Regions from separate parts of the Vibrio sp. 11986-1-5 genome, predicted to be linked through region 1. Evidence: predicted binding sites of a transcription regulator. Region 1 holds the regulator's gene; each other region holds the start of a gene.

Region 1 (4,761 bases):
CCGAGAATGGGTGGTGTTTGTGCATGGCGCTGGCGGAAGCTCATCTATTTGGTTTAAACAGATCAAAGCGTACAAACAGCATTTTAACTTGTTATTGATTGATTTACGCGGTCACGGAAAATCTCATCGTATTATCAAAGATCTGATTACTAATCGATATACTTTTAAAACGGTGACCATCGACGTCCTCAAAGTACTGGATCACTTGAAAATAGCTTCAGCTCATTTTGTCGGGATGTCTTTGGGCACGATCATCGTGCGTAATATTGCCGAATTATCTGCTCAGCGAGTTCGCTCTATGGTATTAGGTGGGGCGGTTACTCGCTTGAATATTCGTTCGCAACTATTAGTTAAGCTCGGTCATTTAAGTAAACATCTCATCCCCTATATGTGGTTATATCGTCTGTTTGCTTACATTGTGATGCCACAACGCAGTCAGAAAGAGTCTCGTCATTTGTTTGTTCGAGAAGCTAAAAAATTGTGTCAGCAAGAATTTAAACGTTGGTTTACGTTGACTGCCGAAGTGAATCCATTAATGCGTTATTTTAAAGATAGAGAATTGCCTATTCCGACGTTGTATTTAATGGGAGAGCGTGATTACATGTTTATTCGCCCAGTACGTGAAATGGTCGCCGCTCATCGGCAAAGTGAGCTGTTGGAGCTTCCAAACTGTGGGCATGTTTGTAATGTCGAACAACCGGAGTTGTTTAACCAGCTGTCGATTCAATTTATCCAGCGGCAAAGCACACCAACCACTTTATCTCATTCTGTGCTTTAATTTCTCCATTTGCTAATAGAAGAATACGATTGTGAGGCAGCTAGGTTTAGTTGCCCTAGTTTTATTATGTTGTTGATTTATAACGATAGCGATGGAAGGGGATGGCTTGCAGTTTTGTCCATTCAAGTCGTGTCAATGATACCGAAATGATGAATTTCAAACGGCTATAATATCTATCAGGGTAAGTGATTACGGATCAATATGCCCGCTACGCCTGACTGGCTAGCGGGCTAGGTATCTGAATTAGAATAGGCTTTTTTTCAGTTCTTCTCGGCGGCTTGGGGGGATAACCGACCAGTGTTTACCTTCAATTGCCCCTTCTAATGCCCACAATAGTTCTACACTGACATCCGATGAGTGACTTTGTCTAATTGCTTGATAAGCCGCAACAGAACCAGCTTGTTGTAACTGATCAACGGAGTGAATACCTGCTTTTTTAAGCATCCGTTCAGTCGCTAAGCGCAAGTTAGGCAGGTCTTTTAAGCGAGTGGGTTTCGTTTGCTCTTGTTGCTCTCGCTCAGCTTTTGCATGGCGTAATGCAGTGGTTGCTTCTTGCAAGATATAGTTTGGATTAAGCCAACAGGTATCAGGTAACGCAAAGTATTTAGTCACCACAGGAAAGCCCCGTTTTTTATAAACATAGGGCAGATAGCCTCTTGCGGAAAAAACTTTGACCGATTCATCGTCAGCTCGAAGATGCAGTTGATTATTGACAACTAAAGCGAACATGGTGTCATCGACAAAAATCCCGAAGCCACCAAACATTGAGCGCGACTTGACCTGGCCAAGCAGTTCGAATAGTCGCATTGAATCTTTTAATACGGGTTTATCCATGCTGTTATTCTCGGTGTATTAAGCAATTCGCCAGCAAAATCAGGTCCGAGAAAATAGCAAAAAGTCAAAAAGCATAATAGTAAGGGGAGTTGACTTCTTCTTTTGGCTATTTTGTCATCGGCAACCCCGCTACCTACCACTTTGGTTTAGGCCGGAGGCTTTGCGTCCCATCTTTTCAGATGGTTTGCCCTGTGCGTGACACGTTTCATTATTGACAAAATAGTATAACGTGGATGTATAAAATAAACAAATCATTGAATAAGTATCACACTCAGTCATCACTAGTATGCCTTTTATTTCATTGGTAGTGTGAATGGTTTGGGTATTAATAGCTCCAATCATAGCCTAGAGTTATGATTGGAGCTTGTGATTTATGATGGGGTAATGAAGTGCTTATCTATTAATTAGTGAGTTTTTTGACTGAATCACGCTCAACGATTTCTGGGTGCATTTCAAAAATACGTCTCTCATGTTCTTTATCTTTAATACGTTCTAACAATATTTCAAAGGCATTTTTACCTACACGGCGTTTAGGTTGGTGCACAGTGGTCAGTGGTGGAGAAAAATATTCAGCTAACTCAATATTGTCATAACCAATAACAGACATATCGTCTGGTACGCGTACGCCACGTTGCTGTAAACGGCTGATTAAGCCTAATGCCATGGTGTCATTAAAGCAAAACACCGCAGTAGGGCGTGTATCCATCGCAATGATTTTATCCGCGGCCAGAACGGCAGTATCGCATTCGAAGTTACCTTCTAAGATCCAATCTTCTTTAACGGTTAGGTTAGCTTCTGCCATGGCACGACGAAAACCGGCAATACGCTCCTGACAGGCGGCTTTAACAAAGTGACCGCTTAGACAAGCGATTTCAGTGTGCCCATTTTCGATCAAATATTTTGTAGCCAGATAACCCCCTTCTTCAGAGTTATCAATGATTTTATCCGCTTGTGACGTTTGTGGGCCCCAATCCATAATAACTTTAGGGATGGAGGGATGACTGTCTAACATCTCAAGTAACTCTTCCGTTAAATCGGAGCACATGACCAACATACCGTCGACCCGCTTTTCAGCAAGCATGCGAATATAATCACGCTGTTTCTCGTAGATACCACCAGTATTACAGAGAATGAGTGTGTAGCCTTGGCGGTAACAATAACTTTCAACCCCATCGATTACTTCAGAAAAAAATAAGTTGGTTGATTGAGTCACTAGCATACCGATTGTACGCGTTGTATTACATTTTAAGCTGCGTGCGACCGCGCTCGGTGCATAATTCAGCTGTTTAACAGCGTCCAAGACTTTTTCTTGGGTGGTTTCTGCCACAAAACGAGTTTTATTGATGACATGAGATACGGTTGTTGTTGATACGCCCGCTAGGCGTGCAACGTCTTTAATCGTAGCCATAAAATTATCCTGTCGATGACTGCTCGGTGTTGAGACAACTGGAGCAGTAGTTGTGTGCCCGAAAATGCAATCATCCTACTAGGGAGTGTGATAGACGAGAGGTTTGCCAAGGGTATTACCGGAGCTGCCCTTTATGCAAAGTCTCATGATTCGGGTATAGGCTAACGTCAGCCTAAAAGTAATAAAAACACAAAAACCGCTGTTAAATAGCGGCCTATTGGTTACATTTAATCTTGTTGATAACCAGCAAGATTCTAGACTGCAACGCAGTAACTCGCAATCAAATTCGGCCCATAATCCTTCCATTTAATGCTAAATAGGTACAATGTTTATCAAGTTGTGCACACCACCACTTTTCGACTGATAACGAGAAAATCAGTTACCCTCTATCATAGGTTTTGATTCAGGCAACTTAGGTTCATGAGTGACCCAGTCGCGCATCGTTTGCCAAATGAGCCCCATGGTTTCATACCAATATCGTTCAGTTTGCTCTAAATAGAGCGCTCTTGGGGTATATTTATCCCAAGCTTGGCTGATATTAGTTTGAGCTAGATAATTGGTTGGTGCTGGGATTGGGTTTAGCCCAGCAGATTGAAACTCATTGATTGCTCGGGTCATGTGACTGGCCGAAGTGACCAGAACTAAAGTGCGCTGCTGAACAAAAGCCGCTGCTTGTCTCGCTTCTTCCCACGTATCTTGCGCGGTTTCAAGCAAAATAATGTCCGATTTAGCAACACCAAGCGCCAGCGCAACTTTAGCCAACATACGTGCATGGCTAATTTCACTACCTCCTGTATAGCCGGACAAGATAAGTTTTGAACCGGGATACATTCGCATGACACGAATACCTTCCGTCAGACGCATTAAAGCGGCTCGAGTGAGTTCTGAGGTTGGTGGAATGCTATCATCAACGACATGACCATTACCTAGTACCATTACGTAATCGATAGTACCTTCAACTGGTAAAAAAGCGCTGTACTGACGCTCCAAAGGCATCAATAACTGACTGGAGATTGGTTGAAAAGAAATGGCGAATAAACTGGACAAAGAAAACAATACTACTAGGCAACCAGTTTTACGCTTAGCGGTAAACATAATCAGCATTAAGCCGATAAAACCAATCAACAGCAGCGCTGGTAATGGCATCAGTAGAGAAGAAACGATTTTTTTCAGCTCAAACATAGATTAAATAGTCCGAAAAAACAGCACTTGATAATAAAATCAGCGAAAGGTCCTTTATTCCTGCCATTCCTATGACAGAATAGCAGCACGATTTATTATCATAACTCAAGCTACTGTGACTGAAGATCGCAATTTCGACGATATTGCCCACAAATTTGCAAAAAATATTTACGGCTCTGACAAAGGCGAGATTCGTCAAGTCATTGTTTGGGATGATCTCACGCAAATTTTGACCCATTTTAACGGCCAAACAACACCACTGCATGTTTTGGATGCGGGCGGTGGCCTTGCGCAAATGTCGCAAAAACTCGCGAGGCTTGGTCATCAGATTACATTATGTGATCTTTCGCAAGAGATGCTCGATTTGGCCAAACAAGAAGTGACTGGCCAAGGGTTATTAGAGAGGTTTCGCTTTGTGCATTCCTCGGTACAAGCTGTGCAGCAACACTTGACGGAGCCCGTTGATATCATTTTATTTCATGCAGTGATGGAATGGTTGACCGATCCCCAAGAGGCTTTACAGCAGTTATTAACACTGGTACGTCCCGGCGGTATTGTC
Region 2 (4,761 bases), on a different contig from region 1:
AACTGAAAAGCCTGTTCTTTAAATGGTACGGTGATGTTGCACCCTCTACCACCATGCGCAAAAAAATCATTCATTGCCTGCTCAAAACCATCGACCGCTGCCAATTGAGCAGTGTAAGTCATGTTTTGATTGGTTTGACGCGCAAATAAGGTATGAATAAAAGGCGATTTACTGTGGCCAATAGGGTTACCGAAGACCGCATAACGATCGTATTGAAATTCCATATCATTAACCTAATTAACAAAAAGGGTCTGACTTGACCCTATCACTGCCATGCTTGACTGTCACCACTCTCTTGGCACTAAAAATTCGGCCAAATGCGCTTCAGCGCTATTAGGCTCTGGCTGGTAGTTATATTGCCAACGCGCTAACGGAGGCATCGACATTAAAATCGACTCTGTTCGGCCCCCGGTTTGTAAACCAAATAACGTCCCTCGGTCATAGACTAAGTTAAATTCAACATAGCGCCCGCGCCGATATAACTGAAAATGTCGCTGTACTTCACCATAAGCTGTGTCTTTACGCCGCGCAACAATAGGCAAGTAAGCCTCTGTGTAACCTTTACCAACCGCTTTCATGTAGGCAAAACACTGAGCAAATGGCCATTGATTTAAGTCATCGAAAAAGAGCCCACCCACACCGCGAGTTTCATTACGGTGCGGTAAGAAGAAATAATCATCACACCAAGCCTTATGTTCAGCATAAACCTGATCACCAAAAGGCGCACATAAGGTCCGCGCCGTCGCGTGCCATGCTTGCACATCCTCTAAAAATGGGTAAAACGGCGTTAAGTCAAAACCACCGCCAAACCACCAAATGGGCGTTTCTCCCTCTTTTTCAGCAATAAAAAAGCGCACATTAGCATGAGAGGTAGGCACATAAGGATTATGCGGATGCATCACTAACGACACCCCCATCGCTTCAAAACGCCGACCAGCTAACTCAGGACGGTGTGCGGTGGCGGATGCTGGCATTTGTTGACCAGTAACATGAGAAAAATTAACGCCGCCTTGTTCAAAAACCAAACCGTCGGTCATGACTCGTGTTCGCCCACCGCCACCTAAGCGTTCGCTCGGCTCACGATGCCAGATTTCTTCGACAAACTTAGCCTTGCCATCGGCCTGTTCTAATTGCTGGCAAATACTGTCTTGTAACTCAAGCAAAAACTGCTTTACCGCTTGCTTATCAATGTCTGGCATCGTCGATTTCCTTGCTTAACCTTGTCTTAAAATTTGACCCGTTTTCGCGTCACGAATTTCACTCGGTTTATTTCTACCACCAGTTTCACCACGTAAAATAGCTGGCAGGTGCTCACCCAGTTGCTGCTCAACTTGCTCAGTGGTCATACACGGCGGCAGCCCTGTTAAATTAGCACTGGTCGAGGTAAGCGGTTTACCGAACGCATTACATAACTGTTGTACTAGTGGATGATCCGTCACTCGCACCGCAATCGAGTCAAACTGACCGCTGACCCATGACGAGACTTTCTGACTAGCAGGCATCACCCATGTAACGGGTCCCGGCCAAGTCGCATGAATCGTCGCCAATTGTTCGGCACTTAGCTGGCTTTCATCAATATACGGCAACAATTGCTGATAAGAGGCCGCAATCAAAATCAAGCCTTTTTCTACCGGTCGCTGTTTCAGCGTGAGTAGTTTTTCAATGGCTTGCGGGTTATCCGGATCGCATCCGACACCAAATACCCCTTCGGTTGGATAGGCAATAACATCACCATCACGTAATGCCTGTAAACAGAGTTGAAAATTATCCACGATACCTTTCTCTTGTGACATTTAATCGACTCACTGAGTTTACAAATTCTGGTTAAAACAGGCTAAAGCTATTTAATGACAAATGGTATCTTTGGCAAAATAACCATGACGCAAACGTTTTCCCAAGAAAAAAATACTCGTATAATGCGCGCAAGTAACCCATTCACCCTAATGTGATGATGTTTGAAGGAGTTGGAAATGAAAGTGGCGATTATTATGGGTTCGAAATCCGATTGGCCAACCATGAAGCTAGCCGCAGAGATGTTGGAGCAATTTGGGATCGATTATGAAACCAAGGTGGTGTCTGCTCACCGAACTCCTCAACTACTGGCTGATTACGCTAGCAGCGCTCAGCAACGAGGTATTAAAGTTATCATCGCTGGCGCCGGCGGCGCGGCACATTTGCCGGGCATGACGGCTGCCTTTACTAGCTTGCCTGTGCTTGGCGTGCCAGTACAATCAAAAGCCCTTAACGGGATGGACTCACTTCTCTCCATCGTGCAGATGCCAAAAGGCATTGCGGTAGGAACGCTGGCTATCGGTGAAGCGGGGGCCGCTAATGCCGGCTTATTAGCCGCTCAAATCCTCGCCACCCATGATCAAGAGATCATGGCGAAAATCGATGCCTTTCGTTTAACACAAACCGAAACCGTGCTCGCCAACCCGAATCCAGCAGAGGACTAATCAGATGCAAGTTTTAGTCTTAGGGGCTGGGCAATTAGCCCGCATGATGGCGCTAGCAGGCACTCCGCTGAATATTGAGATCCATGCGTTTGATGTAACAACCGGTAATATCGTGCAGCCGATCACAGGGCAAGTCATCGGCCAAGGGCTGGCTCTGGCCATTGAGCAAGCAGATGTAATTACCGCTGAATTTGAACATATCCCTGATGAGGTGCTTGAGCAGTGTGCGCATAGTGGCAAGCTGCTTCCCAATCAAACCGCGATTAAAGCTGGTGGCAATCGACAACGTGAAAAAGCATTACTTCAGCAAGCTGGCGTCAATAGTGCTCAATACGCCATCGTACACTCTCGTGACGATTTGCTCACTGCTATCGAAACCATTGGACTACCGATGGTTTTAAAAAGCGCGCTTGGTGGTTATGATGGCAAGGGGCAATGGCGTCTCAAACAAGCGCAAGATATTGATAACATTTTGCCTGAGCTACAAGACTGCTTAGCAAGCTCAGCGCAACAAACCATCATTGCCGAGCAATTTATCGCTTTTGATCGCGAAGTCTCGTTAATTGGCGCGAGAGGACAAGATGGCAGCATAGTGACCTATCCCCTGACGGAAAATGTGCACACCAATGGCGTGTTGAGTTTATCCACCTCGTTGGATGATCTCGCGCTACAACAACAAGCCGAAAGCATCTTTCGCGCGGTGGCGGAGAAATTAGAGTATGTGGGTGTGCTGGCTTTAGAATTTTTTGATGTCAATGGTCAGCTGCTGGTCAATGAAATTGCACCTCGAGTACATAACTCCGGCCACTGGACACAACAAGGTGCCGAAACGTGTCAATTTGAAAATCATTTGCGCGCCGTATGTGGTTTACCATTAGGCAGCACGCAACTGATCCGCCCGACAGCGATGATTAACATCTTAGGCCTTGATAGCCTACCGGACGCGTTGCTTGCTATGGAAGGGTGTCATGTCCATTGGTATGGCAAACAAAAACGCCCGGGGCGTAAGATGGGCCATATTAATATCAGTGCCGATTATAGCGGTGAACTGCAAAGACGCCTTGCGCGCCTTAGCCAGCTATTAGATAAAGAGAATTTTCCAGCGCTGCACAAACATGATTAAACGCTGACTCATCGCCTAAAACCACCCCAGCCACACATTAGGCTGGCGGTGGTGATAACAGCCCCTAACACCTTCAGCAGATCGATGACTGCTCAGCTTGCTGATAAGCCTTAGCGACTTCTTCGGCGATAATCTGAATACCTTTTTGCATTTCCTGATCATCTTGCACATAGTTCATCCGTAGACATTGATGAGTATGTGGCCAGTCTTCCTGTTGGCCAATAAAGAAATATTCACCAGGAACAACCAATACTCCTCGATCTTTAAGACGCTGATACAGCGCCATAGTGCTGATCGGCAATTCATCAAACCACAGCCATAGGAAAATCGCCCCTTCAGGTTTGTGGATCCGAAAGCGCGGGTCAGGTATCGCCTGCTGAAGTAACTTCACCGCGGTTTGTGATTTTTGTTGATAAAATGGGCGAATAACTTCATCACTCAAGCGCAGTAAATCCCCTCGCTCAATCATATGCTGAGCTATCGCGGGGCCAACACTGCCGGGGGCTAAACTAATAATGCCATTCATATTGGTTAAAGCTTGAGTCACCATTTCATTGGCGATGACAATGCCGCAACGTACGCCTGGTAATCCAAGTTTGGATAAGCTCATGCATAAAATGGTATTGTCATTCCAAAACGGTTCAACCTGTTCAAAAATGATATTAGGAAATGGCACACCATAAGCATTGTCTATGATCAACGGAATACCATTATCCCGCGCTAACTGATCGAGCTTATGGATCTCATCTTCGGTCAAGACATTACCGGTTGGATTGGTCGGTCGAGAGGCACAGATTGCTGCAATTGAAGAATCCACCTTTAACTGGTTAAAGTCGACATGGTATTTGAATAACCCATCATCAAGCATTTCAATCTCGGGTCGATAAGAGATAAACAGATCGTCATCAATCCCTGCGTCGCCATAACCAATGTATTCCGGAGCCAACGGTAGTAAAACCTTCTTATGAGAGCCATCGGGCTGCTGACCGGCGAATAAGTTAAATAAATAGAAAAAACCACTTTGGCTACCATTGGTTAAGCTGATGTTTTTCTCACTAATTTCCCAGCCATAAGTCGTTTTTAGCAGCGCAGCGAGCGATTTAACGAAACGATCTTTCCCTTGCGGACCATCGTAATTACTCAGCGCAGCGATCAGCTCACCGTTGCTCAGCATCTCAGCGC
Region 3 (4,761 bases), on a different contig from region 1:
GCAAGCCGATCAGCATCAACTGCGCCTTGCCTACACCAGAGAAATGGCCAGTGATGTATTTGGTTATTTACAGGACTCGGCACTCGCTACCGAGAGTAAACTCAAAGAAGGTTATTCACTATTAGCTGCCGTAGGTGCAGGCGTCACTCGTAACGCGCAGCACAATCACGGTTTTTACCAGCAACTGAAAACCTGCCCAGTTGAGTTTATCTGCACAGCGGAATCCGAACTCAGCTTAGTGGCAGTATTAAGACAAAATACATTAACCGAAAGGGTCATTGGCTTACATAAGCAGCTGTTTCAAGCCCAAAAACGCGTTGCCTTAGCGCTCTGCGGTAAAGGTAACATTGGTAGTAGTTGGTTAAAGCTGTTTGCAGATCAGCAAACCGAATTAGAAAAACGCTACGGCATGCAATTTTCATTAGTCGCGATCATCGATAGCCAAACCTTTTGGTTTGATGAGGCTGGGATCAATCCAAGCCAAGTTGCGGCTCGATATCAAGATGAAGCACAACCCAATGATGGTCAGCGCTGGCTGCAACAGCTCGGTGAACTGCGTAACTATGATGAGGCCATTGTCTTAGACGTGACGGCCAGCGAACATCTAGCGCAGCAATATTTAGCCATGGCGCAGCATGGTTTGCATCTGATCAGTGCCAATAAAGTCGCAGGATCAGCCAATGGAGAATACTACCATCAAGTCAAACATGCTTTCAGCAAAATTGGTCGCCATTGGTTATACAATGCTACCGTGGGAGCGGGCCTTCCCATCAATCATACCGTTCGCGATCTGCGTGAAAGTGGCGATGACATCACCGCACTGTCCGGAATTTTCTCCGGCACACTGTCGTGGCTGTTTCAACAATACGACGGCACCACCCCATTCAGCGAACTGGTTGAATTGGCTTGGCAACAAGGGTTAACGGAGCCAGATCCACGCCATGATCTCGATGGTTCAGATGTGATGCGTAAACTGGTTATTCTGGCCAGAGAATCAAGCTTAGAGATTGAACCTCAGCAAGTCAAGGTGGAATCTTTGGTCCCAGAGGCACTACGCCACTTATCCTTAGATGAGTTTCTTGAGCAAAGTCATCTACTCAATCAAAGCCTTGCTGAACGGTTAGCTCGTGCCCAAAAAGAACATAAGGTTATCCGTTATGTGGCTCGTTTAGAGAAAAATGGTCAAGCCTCGGTTGGCGTAGAAGCCGTGGAGCGTGACCATCCACTGGCTAATTTACGCCCTTGCGATAATATTTTTGCGATTGAAAGCAAATGGTACCGAGATAATCCACTGGTGATTCGAGGCCCTGGTGCAGGACGTGAAGTCACCGCTGGTGCGATTCAATCGGACCTAAACCGTCTCGCAAGTCTGTTATGAGCGAGTATTAATACTTTTCCTTATCTTTATATCGTACTCACTCAACACGTCTCCGTTTGCAATAAACAGGGACGTGTCAGCCACACTCACCCCCTATCCGCTTAAGCGGGTGAATTTTACTCAGCATCAACATGAAAAACCTTCATACTAGTAATATTGACATTAAAATCGATTCATTACATTCTGTAGACATATGGACGTCTATACGTAAAGAATGTTGTGTTTGCGTTGTGGTCGTTAGCACAGGGAGAGAAAAATGGGATACACGCACGCCAGTCATATCGATGCTTTAAATCAAAGTATCGCTGAAGTTTCAGATATCAATGTCTCGTTTGAGTTTTTTCCACCTAGTACACCGCAAATGGAAGAAACCTTGTGGAGCTCGGTGCATCGCTTAAAAGATCTTAAACCGAAATTTGTCTCCGTGACCTACGGAGCCAACTCTGGTGAGCGTGACAGAACCCACTCGATCATCAAAGCCATCAAAGATCAAACGGGATTGATTGCAGCGCCACATCTCACCTGTATTGATGCCAGCCGCGAAGCGTTAATCACCATCGCCGATGACTACTGGCACAATGGCATTGCCAGTATTGTCGCCCTACGTGGGGATATTCCACCGGGTGGCGGCAAGCCGGAGATGTACGCCGCTGACTTAGTTGCTCTACTCAAATCTTGCCACGATTTTGACATTTCCGTGGCCGCCTTTCCTGAAGTGCATCCAGAGGCGAAAAGTGCCCAAGCCGATCTGCTCAATTTGAAACGTAAAGTCGAAGCGGGAGCCAACCGAGCCATCACTCAGTTCTTTTTTGATATTGAGAGCTATCTTCGCTTTCGAGACCGCTGCGTTGCAGCAGGTATCGATGTCGAAATCATTCCCGGTATTTTGCCCGTTTCGAACTTTAAACAAGCTGCGCGCTTTGCCGCGCAAAACCACGTTAAAGTGCCGCAGTGGATGGCCAAACAATTTGCCGGATTAGATGATGATCCGATCACCCGACAATTAGTCGGTGCTAGTCAGGCAATTGATATGATCAGAGTGCTAAGCCGTGAAGGAGTGAAAGATTTTCATTTTTACACCTTAAACCGCGCCGAAATGACTTACGCGCTTTGCCATACTCTTGGTGTACGCCCGATGACTACCGCTTAACCAAAGGGCTATAACCACAACGCCGAACAAAGTTCGGCGTTGTTAGCTATCAATAACGGCTGGAGATTACTCAACCTCTTCCATCTTACCAAGCAAGCTACGAATGCGCGTTTGCCATGCAGCATGCTCTTGTTCCATTTCTTGCGCTTTTTGCTCAAGCGCTGCACGGCTGGCTTTTAATTCATTCGCTTCTTGCGTGAGCTGTTGTTTCTCTTCTTTCAGCTCTTCCACTTCCATTTGCAGTAAGGCGATGGTATCAACCGCAGTTTGAATTTTTGCTTCGAGTTGTTCTAGTACTTCAAAAGACATGTGACTTACCTTTGTTTATTCCGTGATGTGAATTCAATTCACTCTATTTAACCATTCTACTCAGCGATGCGCAGAGAAACACTTACTATATTCGATCTTGTTCGCTATTCGGTCAAAAAAACAACGCAATTGACGCTATCTTTACTTCTCACGCTCAAAGAGAGCTTATCTCGCCCTTAAAAGACAAAGTTTTGATCCACTACAAAGCTTACGGCGCTAAATAGCAAACGTTTACTTATGAGTATGCTAGAATCCGCGCAACTTTTTTATCCTCTTTAAATTGGTGGTTGGAGTAAGCATGAAACGCGATTTAGCAATGGCTTTTTCTCGGGTAACCGAAGGTGCAGCACTGGCAGGTTACAAATGGCTTGGCCGAGGTGATAAAAACGCGGCTGACGGCGCAGCCGTAGAAGTGATGCGGATTTTATTGAACAAGACAGAAATCAATGGCGAAATCGTTATTGGTGAAGGAGAGATCGATCAAGCTCCGATGCTCTATATCGGAGAACAGGTCGGCTTAGGTGGTGACGACGTCGATATCGCTGTCGATCCCATTGAAGGGACACGCATGACCGCAATGGGTCAATCCAATGCATTAGCGGTATTGGCAGCGGGAGAAAAAGGCAGTTTTCTCAAAGCACCGGACATGTACATGGAAAAACTTGTCGTCGGTCCTGGAGCCAAAGGCTGCATCGATTTAAATAAACCATTAGCCGACAATTTACAGGCCATCGCTACCGCACTGGATAAAGCTTTACACCAACTGACGGTGGTGACTCTGGCGAAACCGCGTCACGATGCCGTGATACGTGAGATGCAGCAAATGGGTGTGCGTGTTTTTGCGGTGCCTGATGGCGATGTGGCCGCATCAATTCTCACTTGCATGCCGGACAGTGAAGTCGATGCCATGTACTGTATTGGTGGCGCTCCTGAAGGGGTAATTTCTGCAGCGGCGATTCGAGCATTAGATGGTGATATGCAAGGCCGGTTGTTGGCTCGCCATCACGTTAAAGGCGACAGTGAAGATAATCGTATTTGGGGCGCCAAAGAATTGGCTCGCTGTGCCCAAATGGGGGTGCAAGCTAACCAAGTACTGGCACTCCATGATATGGCACGCAGTGATAATGTCATTTTCTCAGCCACAGGGATCACCAAAGGCGATTTATTGGAAGGGATTAGCCGACAAGGTAATATCGCGACGACAGAAACACTACTGATCCGTGGTCGCTGCCGGACAATTAGACGAATAAAGTCCATCCACTACTTAGAGCGTAAAGATAGTGATGTGTTACCGATGATTATTTAACACCTTAGCTGAGATTTAAAATCATAAAAAAGACCGCATCGCGGTCTTTTTTATTGGATAGTGATTTTTTCAGTCTGAGATAATCATCAAACGTCTTAAAATAACTCTTCAGCTACTTTGTACAAATCTTGGCGTACCGGACGCTTCATGGTTTCAATCGCTTCGATGATATCATGATGCACCAGCTCTTCTTTTTGGATACCCACGCAACGACCACCGTGTCCTTCTAGCAACATATGCACCGCATAGTTACCCATACGTGAAGCTAAAATACGGTCAAATGCGGTTGGTCGACCACCACGTTGAATATGCCCCAGTACCGTTGCACGCGTTTCACGACCGGTTGATTTCTCAATCTCTTTTGCCAATTGGTTAGCGTCTGTCATCAGCTCCGTTAAGGCAATGATCGCGTGTTTTTTGCCTTTTTTGATCCCGTCTTGAATATTAGAAATCAACTGCTGCATATCCAAACCCGTTTCTGGCGTGATGATGTACTCACAACCACCGGCAATCGCTGACATCAGGGTTAAATCACCACAGTGACGGCCCATGATTTCTACAATGGAAATACGTTGATGTGAAGAAGACGTATCACGCAAACGGTCGATCGCGTCGATA

What was found. Region 1 encodes PurR, which represses purine synthesis genes. Its sites were predicted from a motif close to TNANGNAAACGTTTNCNTNA; they were not measured.
Region 2: purE (5-(carboxyamino)imidazole ribonucleotide mutase) is a predicted target of PurR. The motif match lies at 1,879-1,898, and genes of this name have one in related genera.
Region 3: glpX (class II fructose-bisphosphatase) is a predicted target of PurR. The motif match lies at 3,057-3,076, and genes of this name have one in related genera.

Annotation. Positions count from the first base shown of each region.
Region 1 covers NZ_CAWNVW010000011.1:518,351-523,111, forward strand. The annotation lists gene AACS00_RS05330 (alpha/beta fold hydrolase) at 1-778, shown strand, start outside; gene AACS00_RS05335 (TfoX/Sxy family DNA transformation protein) at 1,022-1,612, opposite strand; cyclic di-GMP riboswitch class I at 1,729-1,811, opposite strand; gene purR (HTH-type transcriptional repressor PurR) at 2,013-3,020, opposite strand; gene elyC (envelope biogenesis factor ElyC) at 3,396-4,202, opposite strand; gene cmoM (tRNA uridine 5-oxyacetic acid(34) methyltransferase CmoM) at 4,318-4,761, shown strand, end outside.
Region 2 covers NZ_CAWNVW010000005.1:2,066-6,826, forward strand. The annotation lists gene aroE (shikimate dehydrogenase) at 1-224, opposite strand, end outside; gene hemF (oxygen-dependent coproporphyrinogen oxidase) at 285-1,199, opposite strand; gene AACS00_RS01900 (L-threonylcarbamoyladenylate synthase) at 1,215-1,772, opposite strand; gene purE (5-(carboxyamino)imidazole ribonucleotide mutase) at 1,971-2,456, shown strand; gene AACS00_RS01910 (5-(carboxyamino)imidazole ribonucleotide synthase) at 2,461-3,579, shown strand; gene AACS00_RS01915 (valine--pyruvate transaminase) at 3,653-4,761, opposite strand, start outside.
Region 3 covers NZ_CAWNVW010000051.1:163,436-168,196, forward strand. The annotation lists gene AACS00_RS13785 (bifunctional aspartate kinase/homoserine dehydrogenase II) at 1-1,378, shown strand, start outside; gene metF (methylenetetrahydrofolate reductase) at 1,635-2,528, shown strand; gene zapB (cell division protein ZapB) at 2,595-2,837, opposite strand; gene glpX (class II fructose-bisphosphatase) at 3,136-4,143, shown strand; gene pfkA (6-phosphofructokinase) at 4,239-4,761, opposite strand, start outside.